2 regions of the Prevotella sp. khp1 genome follow, and region 1 is predicted to be linked to the other one. Evidence: riboswitches for the same ligand, from Rfam matches in the RefSeq annotation. Region 1 holds a riboswitch; the other holds the start of a gene.
What was found. A riboswitch is a leader RNA that binds a small molecule or an ion and turns the genes downstream of it on or off. The one in region 1 is predicted to bind S-adenosylmethionine.

Region 2: another riboswitch for S-adenosylmethionine. It lies ahead of BLR73_RS06915 (hypothetical protein); the one in region 1 lies ahead of BLR73_RS00145 (hypothetical protein).

The regions. Positions count from the first base shown of each region.
Region 1 is NZ_FNJZ01000001.1:28,563-32,777, forward strand. It holds gene BLR73_RS00140 (DUF2075 domain-containing protein) at 1-1,330, shown strand, start outside; gene BLR73_RS00145 (hypothetical protein) at 1,389-1,646, opposite strand; SAM-I-IV-variant riboswitch at 1,647-1,766, opposite strand; gene BLR73_RS00150 (hypothetical protein) at 1,971-2,153, shown strand; gene BLR73_RS00155 (hypothetical protein) at 2,404-3,207, shown strand; gene BLR73_RS00160 (hypothetical protein) at 3,229-3,651, opposite strand; gene BLR73_RS00165 (glycogen/starch synthase) at 3,793-4,215, shown strand, end outside.
Region 2 is NZ_FNJZ01000002.1:250,325-254,539, reverse strand. It holds gene BLR73_RS06920 (DEAD/DEAH box helicase family protein) at 1-1,877, shown strand, start outside; gene BLR73_RS06915 (hypothetical protein) at 1,958-2,215, opposite strand; SAM-I-IV-variant riboswitch at 2,214-2,326, opposite strand; gene BLR73_RS06910 (hypothetical protein) at 2,451-2,666, shown strand; gene BLR73_RS06905 (hypothetical protein) at 2,691-2,927, shown strand; gene BLR73_RS06900 (DUF1896 family protein) at 2,956-3,159, shown strand; gene BLR73_RS06890 (DUF559 domain-containing protein) at 3,599-4,069, shown strand.

The DNA of each region.
Region 1 (4,215 bases):
GGATATTATTGAAGAGACAAAACGGTCTCATTCAAAAGCTATATGTTTTGTAACAGGCGTACCTGGTGCAGGAAAAACGCGTGTAGGCCTTGACGTGGCAATTGAAGAGTTTAATAAGGGAGAACATGCTGTCTATTTGTCAGGAAATGGGCCTTTGGTAAATGTGTTAACCGAAGCTTTGGCAAATGATAAAGCAGCATCGGACAAAATAACAAAAAAAGATGCCGAAAGGGAAGTACATTCTTTTATACAAGCCATTCATCATTATCGTGGTAATATGCTTAGTAAGATTACTGTAGAGAATGGGAAAATTAGAATAAAAGAAGATGCTGTAGAGAATCATGAGAAAAACGGCTATGCTGAAGTTGAGAATGTGGCAATATTTGATGAGGCCCAAAGAGCATGGACTCGCAAAGAATTGTCATCCTTTCTTAATAACGCGGATTTTCCTATGTCTGAACCTTCATTTTTGATTTGGTCAATGGATCAAAAGCCAGATTGGGCTGTGATTGTTTGTCTTGTTGGTGGTGGACAGGAGATTAATCATGGTGAGGCTGGTATTTCAGAGTGGATAAATGCTATTAATAATGATTTCCCACATTGGAAGGTTTACATTTCTGATCAATTAAAAGAGAAGGAATATGCAGAAGGTAATGTGGAAATGATGTTGAAAGAGAATCGTAATGTTCAGATTTATGATGAACTACATCTCAAAGCTTCTATACGTTCGTTTAGAGGAGAAGAATTATCTCCTTTTGTTCATTATTTATTAGAAATGGATATAGAACGTTCTAAGGAGCTACTTGCCAAACTGACAAATTATCCTATCGTTATGACCCGTTCATTATCCAAAGCAAAACAATGGCTTAGAGATAATGCTCGAGGTAGTGAACGTTATGGACTTTTGGCGTCTTCTCAAGCAAAAAGAATAGTGCCAATGGGATTGGCTTTGCAAGACCAAAAAGGAAAAATGGAAATTCAGTGGTTTTTAAAGGGGGTTGATGATATAAGATCGTCATACTTTCTTGAAAATGTGATGTCTGAGTTTAAAGTTCAAGGACTTGAATTGGATTGGGCTGGATTTATTTGGGATGCAGATTTTAGATATAATCCCAATGGCTGGGAATGCTATAACTTCAAAGGTACCAACTGGACAAATTCGTCAGAGAAAGACTATAAGATAAATGCATATCGTGTTCTGTTGACACGCGCACGTCAAGGAATGATAATTATTATACCGCCAAGTGATCCAGATGATTTTTCAAGAAAGGAAGAATATTATCAACCTACTTACAAATTCTTGAAATCATTAGGCATTAAAGAGATATAATCCCCCGCCTCTATACCAGAGCAGACAGTATAGGGGCGGAGATTTTTATATAGAGGTGTTAGCTTAAAAGAACTAACTTATTCTGGCTTATATCATAAGCAATAGGATGGGCGAATGATATACTGTGACCATCGTGGACGCAGGTGGTGTCGATACCTCGACGTTGGAATTCATCCATTAGGGCTGCGTCGTGATAAGCGCGCATCGAAGTGAAACCTCGAAGATTTACCTGAGAATTGAATACGTTAACTAACTCTGCGATTTGCATATCGGCAAATTGCAATGCAAACTTGATGTAATAAATGTGCTGTTGCATAACTTAGGATAATTTTGAAGTGAATAATAATGTTGCTTCCACATCGTACCTTGGCCACCGTGACATCCTAATGTTCGGTTGGCGAGTCCGCCATAATGGCGACTGCTCTTGATGTTTCTGGGTGCAAAGATACAAAGTTTTCTGTGGAGAACCAAAAGAAATGACTGTAAATTTTGTGGGTTGCGAAAATTGTGCTAATTTTGTGGCGAAATAGAAACAATTAATTCTTGACAGAATATGATAGCTTGTCTTATATGGGTTCTTTTGTATGCCTTCATAATATGGATGCTGGCTGCCATTACTTCATGGTGGGCTGTGATAATTATGCATATAGGAGCTGTAATATTTCTACTAATATACAAAGGTGACGCTATTTTTAGAGGAAGTAATTCACCTGAAAATCCGGATGATAAAACTTGTGACGATGAAAGTTATCGAGCTGCTCGTGAAGAACGGGATGCATATGATGACTACATTGCCTCTATAGATATGGATAAAGATAGATGAAACAAAAAGGGGAATGAGCATCGCTGCTGATTCCTCTGTGATAATTATAACTAATAAAACCCAATTCTTTCTCGCATCACTGCGAAAATAGAATGAACATAATCATTAAAATGAATTTCATTACCATTCATTTAACAATACGCCGCAAAGGTAATAAGAATTTGTCAGAATGCAAAAAAAATGCTAAAATAATTGGAAGATATTGAATTGTTATGTATATTTGCAAACAAACAATTTAATGAAAACCTTTATGAAGCAGATTTTGAACTGGGTGCTCGTCGCCACCCTCATTTGCGGCGCAAGTGTGTTCACATCATGTACTTCGAATGACGACAAACCCGTCAAACTCGACCTTTCAACAAAGTTGATGGGCAAGTGGATGGTGGACGAACTGGACGGTCAGGCGTGTCCTACTAACCTGAAAGCAGTCATTACTTTCTTGTCGCCGACGGAAGCGTATGGTAGTCTTTCTGACTACTATAGCGAGTCGTGGAACAACCATGCGTCGGCTGAGGTTACGATTAAAGGCAAGAATGTAACGCTTAGAGCGAAAGAAAATGAACATACTACGCATGTGACGGAAACAACCATCTACTCCATTACTGATAAGGATATGATGTTGAAGTCTGACTGGAAAGTCTATGTTGACGGTAATGTGGTAATAAATGAGATCTACAACAAAGAGCGCTATATACGTGTGACAAACGACTATGAGAATGATATTATTGGCACATGGGAAGGCAAGGTGACTAGCACTGAGGACGAGCACACCGATGGCGAATTGCACCGTTGGGAGTATAAAGCCGACGGCACCTACGCCTATTATAGTAAGGTGGAGGGGCAATGGCAGTCGGACACTGATTATCTTTCAAACTATTTCGTAGATGGTATCTTGCTTTGCACCCGCTGGAAGAAGACGGCCGACAGTGAAGAGCTGCGCGAGTGGTGGGAGATTGAGAGCATCAAGGATGGCGTGATGAAGTGGACGGCGCTGCGTATGCGTGATGATGGCTCAACCTACATCGCCACCTTCCAGATGACAAAGGTTGAATAACTTACATTAAACGTCAGAAAATTATTTCTGACGTTTAAACTCTATGGTCTTGGGCAGTTTTTGCCATTTACCTTTGAAGGGCACCTTGAGGGCGCTACCTGACTCTTGCTTGAGGATGAATACTGAATCGCCCTTGGCGGTGAGGGTGGCGGTGAGATCCTCGCTGCCGTAATCGTTGATCATCTGCAGCGTGGCCTTGTGGCCCTTTACCTCGGCATCGGTGATGACCCAGGCAAACGAGTTGAAACGCTTACTGAGATAGCCGGGCACCTGGCCAAACAAATCCTGCCCGGGTACGGTAACATCTTGTTGGTAAAAATTAATACGCATCACAATATCAAGTTCCTTATTTATAAGGTACGCGCGAAAGGGGCCTTGGGTGTTCTGCGCACTGGCCGTAATACTGGCCAAACACAGCAGGGCTGAAACTATTAACTTGTTCATATTACAACACTTATACGTTTTTTAGACCGCAAAGATACTAATCTAAATCATCTTTTAAACGTTTACACTGAAAAAAATAACAAAAAGATTGGTGATTTAATAATTTTTTAATTATCTTTGCAGCAAATTAGTTAGTATAACATGGCAAAGGAACGATTTACACCTGATTATATTTTTGAGTCGAGTTGGGAGGTTTGCAACAAGGTTGGCGGTATCTATACCGTACTTTCGACACGTGCTAAAACTTTGCAACAGGTTCTGAAAGACAAAATCATATTTATTGGTCCTGATTTCTGGAAAGAGCAGGAGAGTCCATACTTTAGGGAGGACAACAGCTTGCTGGCCGAGTGGCAGTGGGCTGCGAAAGAGCAGGGCCTGAAGGTTAGGGTAGGAAGATGGACCGTGCCCGGCGAACCGATTGCTATCCTGGTGGATTTTAACCTTTACTTCGAAAAGAAGAACGAGATTTACGGCTGGTTGTGGGAACACTACCAGGTGGACTCGTTGCATGCCTATGGCGACTATGATGAGGCATCGATGTTCTCGTATGCTGCAGCTCTCGTA
Region 2 (4,215 bases), on a different contig from region 1:
AAGCCCAGTCCATTTATGGTGATATGCTTCAGCGCTTGTTCAAAGCACCTACGCTGGGAGCGAATATCTATGTGGATAATTTGAAAGGTAAAGAAGGCGAGATAGGACTTCGTATAGGCAACGGAGCATACTTCGGTGTCATAAACGTTGGCGATTCCGATGGATTGATGAAGAAGATTCGTGAGGAGAAGGATGCTGAAGGTAATGCACTCTTTATGTGTACCGATGTGGACTTCACCAACAAGTCACCCTTTGCTACTATCAACGAGAAAAACAGCAGCGTCAATATACTTATAGGCTCTAAGAAATTTACCGAGGGATGGAACTCGTGGCGCGTATCGACGATGGGACTTATGAACATAGGTCGTGGTGAGGGAAGTCAGATTATTCAGCTCTTTGGTCGTGGTGTCCGTTTGAAAGGATATGGATTCAGTCTGAAACGAAGTAATAAATTGGAAGGGTATGAGCATCCCAAGCTTCCTGCCTTCATCAACCTGCTCGAAACGCTTAATATCTTCGGTGTTCGTGCTGACTATATGCAGAAGTTCCGCGACTATCTGGAGAGCGAGGGCATCAACAAGGGCCCTGAGATGGAACCTATAGAGTTGCCTATTTTCCCTACGGTCGATTTGGAAAAAACAAAGTTGAAATATATTAAGGTAAAAGACGGAAAAGACTTTAAGACCGACTATCCCCATATTGAACTAAAAGCCGAGGAGAAGTTGAAAGTAACGCTCAACTATTACCCTCGCTTACAACGATTGCCCAGTCAAGAAGTAGGAGCCAATGTGACTCATGATTATCATAAGGAGGTGCTGGAAAACGCCTATTGGCCCTATATCAATTGGGATGAGGTGTATTTCGAGTTGGAGCAGTATAAACGGTCACGAAAATGGTCGAACCTTTCCTTCACACGACAATCGTTGAAAGACTTATTCTGTGACACCAGGTGGTATACCTTGTATATCTTAGAAGATGATATGCATCCACTTGACTTCATGACCTCTGTGAGCTTATGGCAATCGCTGGCCATAAAGCTCCTGAAACTATACGTGGATGCTTTCTATAATCATTGTAGGCACGAATGGGAAGCTGAGAATTTGGAAACAACGTGGTTAACTCCTGGCGATGAGAACTTCATCTCTGTTTATAATATTCTTGTAGATAAGAGTAAAGAAGAGATTGTGGGTAAGCTCAAAGCCCTTAAAGTAATGCTCGATAATGCTAAGGAAGAAGGGAATATTATGGATCTGGTGAAAGAGTATCAGGAACAGCCATATGCATTTGACCGTACAAATCCATTCAAGGCGCTTTTCCTGGAACAGCATCTATATCAACCGCTCATTTATTTGAAGGGCGATGAATATGAAGATGCGGAAAAAGGTCCACTTGTAGTAGTAAAGCCTGCCGCTCTGGTTCAGAGTGAAAAAGACTTTATCGATTCGCTTTTGAAGTTTATCCAGAACGATGACGGACTGCTAAATGGAAAGTCGATGTATCTGCTTCGTAATCGAAGCAAGAAAGGGATTGGTTTCTTCGATTCGCTCTATTTCTATCCAGACTTCATCCTTTGGATTATTGATGGTGAGCACCAATATGTCACCTTCATTGAGCCTCATGGAATGTTGCATGAAAAGGGTTACAAGAGTGCCAAGATTGACTTCTTCAACAAACTGAAAACAGAAATCGAACAGAAACTCAATGACGATGATATCTCTCTTGATGGTTACATCATCACGCCTACTCAGGCAGTTGCTTTGGAGCATTGGGGAGGTTCTATTTTAGAGATGAATGAGCACCATATCTATTTCCAACATGAAGAAGGCGAACGTTATATGGAAATGATTGTAAGAAATATATTGGGGAAAAATAAATAATTAGCTATTAAGATTATCGAGTTACTCCACTCATGCCAAGAGCAGACGGCAAGGGTGGAGTTTTTATATAGGGATAACCTTCAGCAGATGGTGGCCAGTCGATTATCCGCAAAATCGTACTTAACGGGATGAGCGAAGCTGATGGCTTTACCATCATAAACGTTAGACACATCGATGCCGCGATTCTTAAATTCATCAATAAGTGCCTTGTCGTGATAGACTCGCATACTTGACCATGCACGGCTTTGTACCGATGCATTGAACTCGTTAACTAACTCTGGAATCTGCATGTCTGCGAACTGCAGGGCATACTTCGTGTAATAAATGTGCTGTTGCATAACTTTTTGTTTTTGAAGTGAATACTAATCTTCCGCATCGTACTGACCACCGTGGCTAAGCTAAAGCTCGGTTGGCGAGTTACCTTTCAGGCACTGCTCTTGATGCTTCGGGTGCAAAGGTACGCAAATGTTCTGAAACGACCAAATTTTATAGTCAAATGATTATCTTTGATTATTTTGTTAACGTTAACAGAATTATTGTACCTATCTCCATAAATCTTTGTATATTTGCAACATGGAGAAAGAGCATACCATCACAGAAGAGCAGAAGCAGCTACTTCAGCAGACGAAGTTAGAGAACGGCACGAACGCTTGGGATTGGGTGCTTTCGCAAAGGGAGGAAGAACAATACTGGGCGATCGCTGGGATACTATCGTGTATGAAGAAGGGCTACAACCTCAATGTTCTGACGATTTGTTGGGAAGCTCGTGACATTCGATATTCAAAGTAACTAATTAACATAAGCTTTATAACAATGGAAAAAATGACACTCGAAAACAGATTTTACAATCCAAGCGAACTCGCTCGGATGTTGTATGACGGAAAGATATCTGGCTTTGATTATGTAACACATCAATCCGAAGAGACAACGCATGATTTCAAGGAGTACTGCGCTCGACGTGCTGTTCCTGAGAACGAAGAGTCTGCAGGGAACTATCTGAACCACCTTCTACGTGAAGAGGGAAGAAGTCATACAGAAGGCTTGGATTGATTATTAACACGTGAAGAAAGAGGTTTATATGGCAAAAGTAGATTTCAACTATTATGCACTTTATCTGAAAAAGTATCTTGTTGATAACGATGATCCAAGGGCCAATGATGCCGAATTTATCAATGACCGTGCCGATTTGGCTGGCCAAGAGTATGAGAATAACCGACTTAGTGGCCTTGAAGTATTCCAGGCAGAGGAACTGGCCATGGAAGTACTGATGTCAGGTTTATAGTAGGGCAGGTTATTCCTGGGTATTTTTATAGAGTGTCTTTCTAATGAAGAATGGCACTCTTTTTTGATGGCTATATCCTTGATAGTCGAATAAATAGCGTTCCATAGCGGGTAGCCAGCAATGGACTGCTATGTCCATATATACATTATTATATATTAGCGATACGGTTGTATCGAACTTGATAGAAGGGAGAGTTGATCCCAACTCATGCAGGGCAAATGTCATCTGACCTAAATTTCTATGCAAAGGTACGAGCGACCGTCTTATGTGCAAGGCCAAGCCTGTGGTTTGCTTCGAAAATCTCCACACCTGCGGGTAGTATTTTCGATCAAAGTCTTGCGCTAAAGCCTGTCTTTCCTCGTCCTTTCTGCAACGAAATTTTGGTTAGATGCCCTTTACCCCCTGTGGCGGGTGGGGGATAAATTTTAGTTTTTGAGCGATGGAAAGTATATACAGAAATTTGACTGCATGCGATAAAATGCATGAAAAGAAACAGAAAGTCTGCCGAACAAAGAGTGAGCGGGCCGCATATAAACTCCTGCCTGATAGTATGAAAGCAAGGGTGGAACGCAATCCTCCTATTGCTTTTAAGGATTGCAAGACAGCTTTCTTCCCAGATTTATTCTTCAGAGAGGAGAAGATTTGTGTTGAAATTGATGGTGAATACCATCGTAGGCGTTTACAAAAAGACATGTTACGCGATGAGGTTTTTGCAAAACATGGGTTCGTAACTATCCGTATTAATAATTGCGATACCTATATCAATGTGTCTTTTTGGGAAAGGCTGGTGGAGGGAATGGATAAGATAAATAATAGAACCGCATCGGTAAATGCTTTTATCGATGAATTACGTAAAATGATAGACGATGAGATTAAACACTGGATAATAATTGATGATGAATGCGAATAATGGTTGAAAGAATTAGTAACAAATAAAAAATAAACTTATGACATTTATTATTTTAATGATGATTATTGTCGCGCTCTTTGATGATCATGATAAGAAGCCAAAGCATAAAAAGAAGTCTCGTAGGAACAAAAAGGATAAATCATGGC